4 regions of the Bifidobacterium pseudocatenulatum DSM 20438 genome follow, and region 1 is predicted to be linked to each of the others. Evidence: riboswitches for the same ligand, from Rfam matches in the RefSeq annotation. Region 1 holds a riboswitch; each other region holds the start of a gene.
What was found. A riboswitch is a leader RNA that binds a small molecule or an ion and turns the genes downstream of it on or off. The one in region 1 is predicted to bind thiamine pyrophosphate.
Positions count from the first base shown of each region.

Region 1 (3,102 bases):
CGCCACCACCACGCCTACGGCCATCACCGACGCGTTCGAAGCCTTGCTCAAACCCTTCGCAAAAATAGGCGTGCACGCGCAGGAGATCGCACTGGTGATGAGCCTCGCACTGCGGTTCCTGCCCACTCTGGGAAGCGAGGCGAAAGCCATTGCGGACGCACAGGCGGCTCGAGGTGGCAGCATCGAAACGGGAACGTTCGTGCAGCGTATCAAGGCGATGGTTTCCATCATCATTCCGGTGTTCGCAGGGGCGATACGCCATGCCGACAATCTCAGTCTCGCACTCGACGCGCGATGCTATGAAGAGGGTATCGCACGCACACATTGGCGCGTGATGAGCATCGCCAAACGAGACATTGCCGCGGGCGGTGTGGTTGTGGCATATGTGGCTGCGTTGGTTCTGATCGCTGGACTAAACTGAAGGCAGTCGGCGGATTTTACCGTCCTCACGCTACTCTTGAGCAAGCATCATAGATAGGAATGGAACAAGTTATGGCATTAACCAAGAAGCAGGTCAAGCAGCTGCGAGGCCTGGCCACCAAGCTCAATCCGCTCATCCAGGTCGGCAAGAACGATCTGAGCGAAAACGCCATCAAGCAGGCGGACGAAACCATCGAAAAGCGTGAGCTCATCAAGTGCTCCGTGCTCGACGGATCCGGTCTGACCGCCAAGGAAGCAGGCGAGGGATTGGCTGAAGAACTGAACGCGGAACTCGTGCAGGTCATCGGCAACCGTTTCGTGCTCTACCGCCGCTCCCATCGCGACGACGTGGAACATATCCGCCTCGTACGCGAATAAAGCGGGAAACTGACGCGACCAAACATAACAGGGCGGGTGCTTTCTGAAAACCAATCAGAAGACACCCGCCTTGCTGCAATGAAAATAAACAATCGGAAGTCAGGAAACCCCATGAAGGAGTGCTATCAGCGCGCCTGATTCCATTCGGGCTTCCATGTGTACTGCATGTCGTACGCGCTGGCCCAGAACATGTATTCGTTCTCCACGCCGGTCACGAAAATGTCGATCAGCTCGCGCTTGCGCTCCTCGCTCGCGTCGGCCACCAGTTTCTCGATATGATCGAGCAGCCACACGGAATCCTGCCAGAACTCGTCGGTCTTATACATGTCGACCCAGCTCTTGTACGGATTGTTGTCGAGCGTGTCCGCGAACTCGGCGGCAAGACGATAACCATAATCCGCATACACCCAGGCGCACGGCAGCACGGCCACAAGAATGTCGAGAATATCCTTGCCATAGGCGATGGAAAGGATATTCGACGTGTAGGCACGCGCGAAGGCCGACTGGCGCACATTGTTCATCTGCTCTTCGGTGATGCCATAGCTGGCCAAGTAGGAGCGGTGTACTTCGGTCTCGACCTGCAGGGCGCCGTTCTGCACCTTGAGCATGAACGCCATGATTTCAGGGTCGGTGGCCTTGGCTAATCCCAAAGCGTGCACTCTGGCGTAATCGTTCACATAACGAAAATCCTGCAGCAGATAGAAGGCGAAACGCTCGCGTTGCAGTGTGCCTTCGCCAAGCTCGCGGATGAACGGCTGCTGGTAGCCTTCCTCCCAAACCAGGTCGGCGGCCTTGCGCATGCGCTGCGCGAACGGCGGAAGATTGTCGCGTTGGATGCCTTTGGCGGCGTCGAACTCATAATCGAAATCGGTTGTTGATGTCACAGCAGTCACTAGACATGCCTCCCTACGCTGGTGTTAACCATCAGGTTCAAAGGGTTCAGGCCTCACTTGGCCCATCTCAACCCGACGAACACGGGTTCCCCTGCATTACGCCGTACATTATGGCAAAGCCGCACGAAATGTGCAAGAGCCCGTCCGTCGAATGGAATCGTGCCGCATGATGCGAACACAGGCGATGTTCGGTTGAGGGCGAGTGCAAGAATGGAACGTATGACTGAAAAGCAAGTTGCGAAGAACACCATCGAAAAGCTGGCTATCGTCGTGGTGACGTACAGGCGTCAGCAGCTGCTCGCCACCCTGTTCGAATCCATCGAAAAACTCACTGTGGCGCCATGGCGTATCATCGTCGTGGACAACGAGCACAGCGAGGCGACCCAAGGCATGGTCGACGATTTCCGTGAAGCGGTCACCGCGCAGTGGGGCAATACCATCGCCGACCAGTCGGGCAACGAAAGCCGTGTGGTGTACGCGCCGCAATCCGACAACCTCGGCGGCGCAGGCGGCTTCTCCGCAGGTGTGAAGAAGGCATACGAGCTGGGTGCGGAGTGGTTCTGGGTGATGGACGACGACGTGGCCGTGATGCCTGAGGCCATCGAAAGGCTCGCCAAGTGGACCGGCAGCCATGATGTGATCCAGGGAAGCCGATACGACTACGACGGAGGCCCGTTCTACTGGCAGTACGATTTCATCGTGCCTCTTGGCATTCCCAATCCGATCGCTCCGGCCGCGTTCGGGCGTCCCGGCTATCGTGTGATGGACACCTTATGCTTTGAAGGCGGCCTGTTCCGCCGCAATATCGTGGAACAGATCGGTTTGCCGGATCCCCGCTTCTTCATCTACTGGGACGATACGATGTACGGCTATCGCGCCAGCAAGGTCACCAATCCGATCGTGGTGCCCGACGTGATCCTGCGACGTACGCGCGAGATCGGTAACTGGGATATCGCCGGCGTGCGTCAGCTCAACTCCACTTCCGACATGAACCGCTACCACATCATGCGCAACCGTGGCTACATGGCACGCTATTTCATGTCGTTCGGCGATTACCGTCCGCTGATGTTCGGCTTTGGCACGTTGCTGACCGCCGCCAAGGAGGTCATTCGCTTGGTGATGGTGGACCGTGAGCATGCCAAGACCGGCTTGGTGCAGATTGTCAAGGGTTGGTGGGATTCGCGCAAGCTGCTGCATGATCCGGATTGGAAGCCGATGCCGCCGCTCAAGTAATGTGGCTACACCGTCTTCAGACGGTTATTTTCTTATGATTCGCCCCATGCCGATGCGTTGCGTTGGCATGGGGCGAATCGTTTGCAGAAAACAATCGCAAATATTTGCGTTTCATTGCGACAGATTATGCAATCGTATTCACCAATTGTGTATTGTCGGCGCGTTTTGGGGCATGGGG
Region 1 covers NZ_AP012330.1:1,296,569-1,299,670, reverse strand. Annotated here, with positions in the region: gene BBPC_RS05465 (energy-coupling factor transporter ATPase) at 1-421, shown strand, start outside; gene BBPC_RS05460 (YhbY family RNA-binding protein) at 493-798, shown strand; gene tenA (thiaminase II) at 924-1,598, opposite strand; TPP riboswitch at 1,684-1,794, opposite strand; gene BBPC_RS05450 (glycosyltransferase family 2 protein) at 1,911-2,924, shown strand.

Region 2 (3,102 bases), 220 kb from region 1:
TGGAGAAAACGCAATACTCCAAGCTGATTTCGGATATTCCAAAACCTGACACCGCGATCTCCATGGGCTGCGACGTGGGATGTCCCTATATCGGCAAGGCTTTCGACGATAATTGGAATCTGCCAGATCCAACCGGGCACAACGATGAAGCTTTCATTGACGTCATCCGTCGCATCGAGGAAAACATCATGAAGCTCTAAAGGGTCTTGACCAGCATCCGTTCGAAGCCCACCAAGACCCTTCCAAAGCATTCTAGGTTAGCTTCTAGCACAATCAGCAGGCAGCTAAATTTTGCCAGCGTGATTTGGTAAGAACATTCACGTGCCCGACACGCACCTCGTGCATAAGAGGCACCGGTACCTCATCACACGTGTGATGATAGACAAAACCAACCTTCTCCTGCACCCGCTTCGACTTCAGATTGCCGTCATAATAGCCGCACCAAATCGCACTCATACCAAGATCAACAAAACCATGACGGATAACCTCCTTGGCTGCCTCCGGCATATAACCCCTCCCCCAGAAAGGCTTGCCCAGCCAGTAACCCAACTCACACTCATCATCACGATCCGTCATATCCGTATGACCATTAAGCTTTAACTCAATCGAACCAATGGGGTTATTGCTGCCGCGCTCGCAAATCGCGTAGCATTCCTTGCCATTGAGCACATGACGAATCGTATTGAGACTTTCTTCTTTCGATCGGTGTGCGGGCCAGCCCGCGATAGGCCCGATATCCGGATCTTTCGCATAGGAGTACAAGCTTTCCGCATCTGTTTCCGCCCAAGCCCTCAATGTCAGCCGTTCCGTTTCCAACATGTAGTCGACCTCTTTCACACGCAATGCATTGAACTGAAGTATAGATTAGCCTGCAAGGAGAGTTTGCTGTGAGTTGCGCGGCGGAGGCGTGACGCGGATGGAGGCGATACATGCGAAAGTGACGGCTGGCCTAACTCTCCTGTGGGCTTCGATGAAAGTTACGTCCAGTGCAGGGCGTAGATTCATAGCCAACACGTAAAGCAGGGGGGCTCCCCAACGGAGCTGAGATAGGCGAATGCCTGACCCTTTGAACCTGTTGGTTAGCACCAACGTAGGGAGCGAAGAATGAGTGTCGTAGCGCACACGCATTGCCAGCGTCAATTGGCATCCGTAAAAGTCTGCGCAGCAGATGCGTCGACCAAACAGTCTGCATCGCGCAATCATCAATCGTAATTCCATTTTCTATCCCGTATAACCGAGCATACGGGCGCGTCAGCATACCCATTGCCTGCGAAATCAAGTTTTCCCAACCCAAAACAGCATAATCAAGGGGGAATCATGAGCAATTATCCATATGCGTCGATGCGAGACAGCTTCGACCTGAGCGCCTATTTTGTGGTAGGACCACAGGATTGCAAAGGCCGACCGATCACCGACGTCATCGATGACGCATTGCGCGGGGGCGCAAGCTTCATCCAACTGCGCGTCAAAGACGCTGACGCGAAGGATCTCACCGACATGGCGCGTGATATCGCGCAAATCATCGAAGACAACAATAAGTCGGATTCCGTGGCATTCGTGATCGACGACCGTGTGGACGTGGTCTGGCAGGCCCGCAGCAAAGGCATCAAGGTTGACGGCGTGCACATCGGACAGACCGATATGGAACCGCGCGAAGCCCGTGCACTGCTTGGCGAAGATGCCATCGTGGGCTTGTCCGCCGAAACGGAAAGCCTGGTCAAACTCATCAACGAATTGCCCGACGGCTGCATCGACTATATCGGTGCGGCACCACTGCATGTTTCCGTCACCAAGCCGGAAGCGTCCGTAGGCGGCAATGACGGTTCCGGTCGCACGCTTGACGAAGAGCAGATCAACACCATTTGTTCAGCCAGTGGTTTTCCGGTAGTGGTAGGCGGTGGCGTGACCGCAGATGATATGGAGATGCTGGCGCATTCAAAGGCGGCAGGCTGGTTCGTGGTGTCCGCGATTGCAGGAGCCGATGATCCGGAAGCTGCAACCCGCAATATGGTAGCGCGCTGGAAAGCCGTACGTGGCGACACGAAGCACGGGTACGCGCCGCGCGTGAAAGCCCAGAAAACAGCGGAAATCAACACTGACAACACAGCCGACGGCGCATCCGGCGAAAAGAAGTTCACCAATGCGAAGGAAGCCAAGGCCGCCTCCAAGCTTGCCAAGCAACAGCGCGTCGACATTGCCGCACGCGATTCCAAGCAGCGAGACAAAGCACATATTCGCAAAACCACGCCGGTGCATTTCGAAAACGAATTCGGTTCCTACGATCTGCAAGTGCCGTACACTGAAATCAAACTGTCTGACACTCCTGGCGTCGGACCGAACGCACCATTCAAGGATTACAACACCGAAGGTCCGAAATGCGATCCGAAGGAGGGTCTCGCTCCCCTACGTTTGGACTGGATTCTTGACCGTGGAGACGTCGAAGAATATGAAGGACGTCGCCGCAATTTGGAAGATGACGGCAAACGCGCCATCAAACGTGGCAAGGCTTCCAAGGAATGGCGTGGTCGCCAGCATAAGCCGATGAAGGCCAAGGATCATCCGGTGACGCAAATGTGGTACGCGCGCCACAACATCATCACGCCGGAAATGCGCTATGTGGCGGAGCGCGAGCATTGCAGCGTGGAATTGGTACGCAGCGAACTGGCCGCAGGGCGTGCGGTCATGCCTTGCAATATCAACCATCCCGAAGCTGAACCCATGATCATCGGCTCGAAGTTCCTCACCAAGCTCAACGCCAATATGGGCAATTCGGCGGTCACTTCGTCTATTGACGAGGAGGTGGAGAAGCTCACGTGGGCCACCAAGTGGGGTGCCGACACTGTGATGGATCTGTCTACCGGCAACGACATTCACACCACTCGTGAATGGATTCTGCGCAACTCCCCCGTGCCGATCGGCACCGTGCCAATGTATCAGGCGCTCGAAAAGGTGGAGGATGATGCGTCCAAGCTCAGCTGGGAACTGTTCCGCGACACAGTGATCGAACAGTGCGAGCAAGGCGTGGATTACATGACGATTCACGCCGGTGTGCTGCTGCGTTTCGTGCCGTTGACGGCGAATCGTATGACGGGCATCGTTTCG
Region 2 covers NZ_AP012330.1:1,074,869-1,077,970, reverse strand. Annotated here, with positions in the region: gene BBPC_RS04430 (low molecular weight phosphatase family protein) at 1-200, shown strand, start outside; gene BBPC_RS04425 (GNAT family N-acetyltransferase) at 274-819, opposite strand; TPP riboswitch at 1,012-1,114, shown strand; gene thiC (phosphomethylpyrimidine synthase ThiC) at 1,315-3,102, shown strand, end outside.
Region 2: another riboswitch for thiamine pyrophosphate. It lies ahead of thiC (phosphomethylpyrimidine synthase ThiC); the one in region 1 lies ahead of tenA (thiaminase II).

Region 3 (3,102 bases), 250 kb from region 1:
TCTGCGGAGTCACCCTACGAGACATGCAATACGCGCGATACTGCATGTTATGGGCAAACTGGAAAGCGAAAATCTTATGTGCGAGCGCGTCGAACGCCTCATCCGGAGCGACCTCGCAACCATACTTTTCGATGAACTCAAGCACGTTTGCCTTGACTTCCTGCGCGTCGGCACCCAACGACATTGATGTCATATGCGGTATTCCTTTCTATAAACGATACTGATATTCGAAAGCAAATCAGATCTGCGACGGAACTTCAGCTTCGCTGTTTCCTTTACGACGATTGATCAGATTCGGCAGGTCGATCAGCAGTGCCTTGAGAATCACCACACAGAACGCCCCAACCAGAATCGAATTGGAGAAGAACACGTGAGCGCCGCCCTCCAAGCCGCTCAACGCGCTCGGCAGCGCGATGCCCAACAGCAGGGACAATCCAATGACCGCCTGGGAACGGTCGTTCGACTCCACCTTGCGCAGCGTATTGAAGCCCGTGCTGATCAGGCTTGCCGCGGCCGGCAGGAAAATGCCGCCGATCACAGGGGAAGGAATCAACGACAATACCGCTCCGGCCTTCGGAATGAAACCAAGAACCACAAATACCACGCCGGCGATGATCACCGGCACACGGGTACGGGTCTTGCCCTCATCCGTGACCTTAAGCAACGCGACATTCTGCGGATACGCGGTAGTGGTGAAACCGCCGATCATCGAAGAAATCGCGGAACCGGCAGCCTCGCCGGCCAAACCATAACGAACCTGACGATCCTCAAGCTTGACGCCCTGGATCTCACTGGCCGCCTGATACACGCCAAGCGCCTCCATAATCGCAACCATATATGCGATGAAGAACGGCACAAACACCGCCGCATCAAAGTCAAAACCGCCATACGGCATAATCTGAGGAAGACCAAACCAAGGCTTCGACGCGACACCGGAAAAATCAGCCATGCCAAATACCATCGAAAGCGCAGTGCCGGCAACCAGAGCAATCAGATAGGAAAGCGCCCTGACCATACCCTTGCCGAACTGGGAAAGCGCCACCACCAGCACGCAAGTCACGATAGACACGGCCAACGTCTTCGGATCGGCAAAACCATCATCGCCGGGAGCGCCACCAAGAAACTCGCTCAACGTGAAACTCGACAGCGAAACGCCAACCAGAAAAATAATCACGCCCGACACCATCGGCGCGAACAGAAAACGCATCTTCTCAATCACACGGGTCAGACACAGCACCAAGAAAATCAGCGAACTGACAAAAATCGACGTACCAGCGGCAGCCAACGAACCAGCAGTGCCCGCAGCGATCATCAACGCATCGAACGCGGCGGACGGACCCTGCACAATCGGCAAACGCACCAACCTCGTGGCCTGAATCAATGTGACCAAACCAGACACAATGAAAATGGCATTCACCATATTTGACGACAACGCCAACGGCAAGCCAATGGCACCAGCCACAAACACCGGATCAAGCCACACATTGGACACCAACACATGCTGCAAACCCAGCAGCACATTCTTCGGAGTCAACTTCTTCGAACCCGAACCAAGCTGCTCAGGCACCTGCGACGCATCAGACACGCCAAATCCCTTCTCTTTCCACGAAACACACGGCCAAACACCAGCCGTCAGCACAGAGAAGACGCGCACGCGCACCGTTCGTAACATCCCTACGCAGGCACTACCCTGTTCAGGTCATAAGGGTCCGGGCAAACGCCCATCTCAGCCACATCGGCTCCCCTGTACTCTTCGGACAACCACCAGCATAACGACACGCATCGATACCGGCAACCACCACAACCCAACACATATCCTCCACATTTTCCCAAGAAAAACAGTCTTGACTTTTCCGAGTATTCGTTATATGGACACGCGAAACGTATTTGATACAGGGGCGCGGTATTCTAAACCACGCATTAAAGAACCGCAAGACTTTTCTTGCCCAAAAACATTGAAGGTGGTTTCGGTGACTTTCCACGCCCCGTTAGATCTCACGATCCATGATTCCCAAGGTATGTACGATCCCGGCGCCGAGCACGACGCCTGCGGCGTGGGTATGGTCACCACCCTCAACAAGCGCCCCGAACGCAAAATCGTCGACGACGCCATCGAAGTGCTCGTCAACCTCAACCACCGCGGAGCCGTAGGCGCCGAAGAAAACACCGGCGACGGCGCAGGCATCCTCATGAGCATGCCCGACGAATTCATGCGCGCCACCGCAGGCGTCGAACTGCCCGAAGAAGGCCACTACGCCGCCGGCATCGCATTCCTCGACCGCGACATCGCCACCTCCGGACAACAAGAACAAGCCATCGCCAAAATCGTGCGCGAAGAAGGCCTCGAAGTACTCGCATGGCGCGTCGTACCCACCAACCCGGACGGACTCGGACTGCAGGCGCTCGCCAGCATGCCCGCGTTCAAGACGCTGGTCGTGGCCGACCCCGAAGGCCAGCTCGCAGGCATCGAACTGGACCGCAAGACCTTCCGCATCCGCAAGCGCGTCGAACACGAGGTGGGCATCTACTTCGCGTCCCTGTCCGCACGCACCATCACCTACAAGGGCATGCTCACCACCATGCAGCTCAAGCCCTTCTTCCTGGATCTTTCCGACGAGCGCATGAAGGCGAAGATCGCCATCGTGCACTCCCGCTTCTCCACCAACACGTTCCCGAGCTGGCCGCTGGCCCAGCCGTTCCGCCAGCTGGCCCATAACGGCGAGATCAACACCATCCAGGGCAACCGCAACTGGCTGTCCGCACGTGAAGGCCGCCTAAGCTCCGAACTGCTCGGCGAATTCAAGCCGCTGCTGCCGATCGCTACCCCGGGCTACTCCGATTCCGGCACGTTCGACGAATGCCTCGAACTGCTGCACCTGTCCGGACGTTCCATGCCACATGCCATCTCCATGATGCTGCCGCCGGCATGGGAGAAGAACGACCAGCTTGACCCCGATGTCAGGGCGTTCTACGAATACAACAATACGCTGATCGAACCGTGGGACGGTCCGGCGCACATCATCTTCACTGACGGCACCCAGGTCGGCGCGCTGCTCGACCGCAACGGCTTCCGCCCCGGCCGCTGGCAGCTTACCGACGACG
Region 3 covers NZ_AP012330.1:1,046,502-1,049,603, forward strand. Annotated here, with positions in the region: gene BBPC_RS04320 (LuxE/PaaK family acyltransferase) at 1-184, opposite strand, end outside; gene BBPC_RS04325 (solute carrier family 23 protein) at 239-1,672, opposite strand; TPP riboswitch at 1,654-1,756, opposite strand; gene gltB (glutamate synthase large subunit) at 1,971-3,102, shown strand, end outside.
Region 3: another riboswitch for thiamine pyrophosphate. It lies ahead of BBPC_RS04325 (solute carrier family 23 protein); the one in region 1 lies ahead of tenA (thiaminase II).

Region 4 (3,102 bases), 290 kb from region 1:
ATCTGCGCCTCGTCGAGCGTATGCCCGGAACCATCGTTGCCACCAACGGAAGCTTCCGGCTTGGTGGTGGACACGTGCAACGGGCCGGCCCCGATGTAGTCGATGCAGCCGGCAGGCAGCTCGTTGATCAGCTTCACCAGGCTTTCCGTTTCGGCAGACAAGCCCACAATGGCATCTTCCCCAAGCAACGCGCGGGCTTCCTGCGGTTCCAAGTCGGTTTGCCCAATATGCACGCCGTCAACTTTGATGCCCTTGTGACGTGCCTGCCAAACTACATCCACGCGATCGTCGATCACAAACGCCACGGAATCGGATTTGCCGTTGTTCTCGATAACCTGCGCGATATCGCGTGCCATGCTGGTGATGTCTTTCGCGTCGGTGTTCTTGGCTCGCAGCTGGATGAACGTTGCACCCCCGCGCAACGCATCCTCAATCACACCGGTAATAGTACGGCTCTTGCAATCCTGCGGGCCGACCACAAAGTAGGCGCTCATATCGAATGTATCGCGCATCGATGCATATGAATAATTGTTCATATAATCAACCCTTCTCGGTAAGTGATTCAGAAAACCTACAATGTGAACCGGCAATCGTCCATATTTTCCATATACGCAATTGCCGAACCCCGCATGATATGCCGAATACCATGCAGGGTTCGGCAAAGCCTAGTCGATGATGATTTCGGAAGCGGCGACTTCCTCGGCGGTGACGTTCCAAAGCGCGTCAAGCAGCGCCACTTGGAAAGATCCGGGACCGGACGATTTCGCTTCGGCGATTTCGGAAGCCCTGTTATACAGCAATGATGCCGAAATCGCGGCGACAAGCGGTTCGGCCACGGCCAGATACGTTGCGGTAACGCCGCCGAGCGAACAGCCGGCGCCGGTGATCTTCGTCATCATCGCGCTGCCGCCGGGCAAACGGAACACGCGCTCGCCGTCAGTCACCAGATCGACTGCTCCGGAAACGGCCACCGCGCCGGCTCCAACAGGGGAGTATTTCGCAAGATGACGAGCCACTCGTTTGGCCGCGTCAACGGCGGAATCGACTTCGTCGACGGCTTCCACGCCTGCCGGGCGAGTGCCGGGAACGGTGGAATCATGCTGTGCCAAACCCCACATCGCATCGAGCGCGATGATTTCGCTCGCATTGCCGCGCACAATGGTCGGCGGGTATGTGCGGAACGATTCGAGAATGGCGGTACGGGTTTTGCCGATGCCCGCGGCGACCGGATCAAGTACCCACGTCTTGCCGTTCTTGTGCAGTTTGTAGGCGATTTCCGGTAGCGCGTCCTTGAAGAACGGCAGGAGTGTGCCCACATTGATGTAGTTCGATCCGGCGATTTCCGCGGTGTCGATCACGTCGTCAGGCAGGAAGCTCATGGCTGCGGTGCCGCCGGCGGCCAGCTGCGCGTTGGCCACAAGATTCATCGTTACGAAATTGGTGAACGACTGTGCCAAAGGTGTGGTTTCGCGTACGTCGTTTACTGCCTGCGCAATCTGTTCACGCAATGCAGCTGCATATGAGTCATCGCCCATTGTCTGCTCCCTACGTTGGTCCTAACCAACAGGTTCAAAGGGTCAGGCATTTGCCTATCTCAGCTTCCGCTTTCGCCGGAAGCCCCCCTGCATGTACATAACATATCTAACCTATACAAAGGTGCTGACAGTGGCACGTTTTGCATAAACGAACAATCGACACGTTCCAGTTGGATGCCGGTCCACTTGTTATCTGCGCGTTGCGCCGTCGGGCCAGTCGATTCCAGGATCGGGCGAATGCAATACGTTCTCGTAAATGTCGTTGCGCACGTAAATTTCGCAGGCGCCTTCCGACCATGTGCTTTTCCAAGGTGTCTTGGTTTCGGCGATTTTGATTTTCGTGTAATGGTTTCTGTCGTAACCAAGGTCGGAGAAGAAAAATGGCTGATACAGAGTGTCGTAGAATTCGGGTTCGCCCCACGATTTCCATGTTTCGATGTCTTTCTTTCCCGCATAGGGGTCAACGCACCATTCCCACGACGAATAGCTTCGTCCCTTGTATGCATTGGCAAGAAGCGTATGGTCGAAGTAAGGGGCTGAATCGATAAGGGTGCTGCCGTACCAAGAAGTGTAGTCGATGCAGTCGGTGCCGCCGCAATATCCGCCTTTGTCGATGATTTTGTTGATTTCTGGATTGGAAGCGGTGTCGTTCTTGCTGACGCGTGTCCAGCCTGCCATCCAACGGTATTGCTCCAAATGGTTGGTTTTGATAAAAGACGCTACCGCCCGGGAAGACGAATAGTCGTACCGAATATCGCAAATACTGGCGCTTGCCGTCCAATACACGCTGACAAGCATGAAGATAAGACCGAGGATTTTGAAGAAACGGAGATACCGTTCCGTTTTCTTCGGTCCAAGAAGAGTCATAACACGGTTGTTGAGATTACGGATCCACTGAGGCCAATCGTTGGAATTGATTTTTTCGATATCGCAATCGATGGCGAGAATGGCGATGAAGAATCCCAAGATGATTCCCGCATGATGCATGGAAAGATGCGCGGTGAACGCAACGCTTATACCCAAGTATGTGGTGAGCAGCAATGATGCGGTTTTCCGGCGTAGGCAAATCTGAATAAGAAAACACCACATCAGGCATGACATTACGCACGGCATAAACAGCTCGCTTGGCGTGAGAGCGATGAACTGCATATTGCCATCCGACAGGGTTGAAGTGAACAACGTCTCGGAAGGCATTACCAGCCAGGTGTTGAATACGGAAACCCATGCGGGTGATGTTGTTGCAGTGCCATGTATGTCAAAGTCACCGTGGTATGTGCCGGGTGCGGGGAGTACGTTGAGGAGCAGTATAATGGCGAATACCAGTAGCAGAACAAGTCCCGCGAAACGCTGCTTGTTTTTTATAAGCGAGCGTTCGCCGCAGAGAAATTGAATCGTCCAATTCAAGGCAAGCATGCCGGCGATTGCCAATCCGTAAGAGCTCGTGGCGCATAGCAGCATCATGCTGAGTATGACTGGCCATGGCTTGGTGTTGCGGTTGTTCCAATTGATGGCTATGAGCAGCATTGCGGCGATCATAAGCGCATATGGTCTGGAAGTTACGCCATAC
Region 4 covers NZ_AP012330.1:1,584,340-1,587,441, reverse strand. Annotated here, with positions in the region: partial or broken gene BBPC_RS06660 (thiamine phosphate synthase) at 1-536, opposite strand, end outside; gene BBPC_RS06655 (hydroxyethylthiazole kinase) at 666-1,535, opposite strand; TPP riboswitch at 1,526-1,634, opposite strand; gene BBPC_RS06650 (hypothetical protein) at 1,725-3,102, opposite strand, start outside.
Region 4: another riboswitch for thiamine pyrophosphate. It lies ahead of BBPC_RS06655 (hydroxyethylthiazole kinase); the one in region 1 lies ahead of tenA (thiaminase II).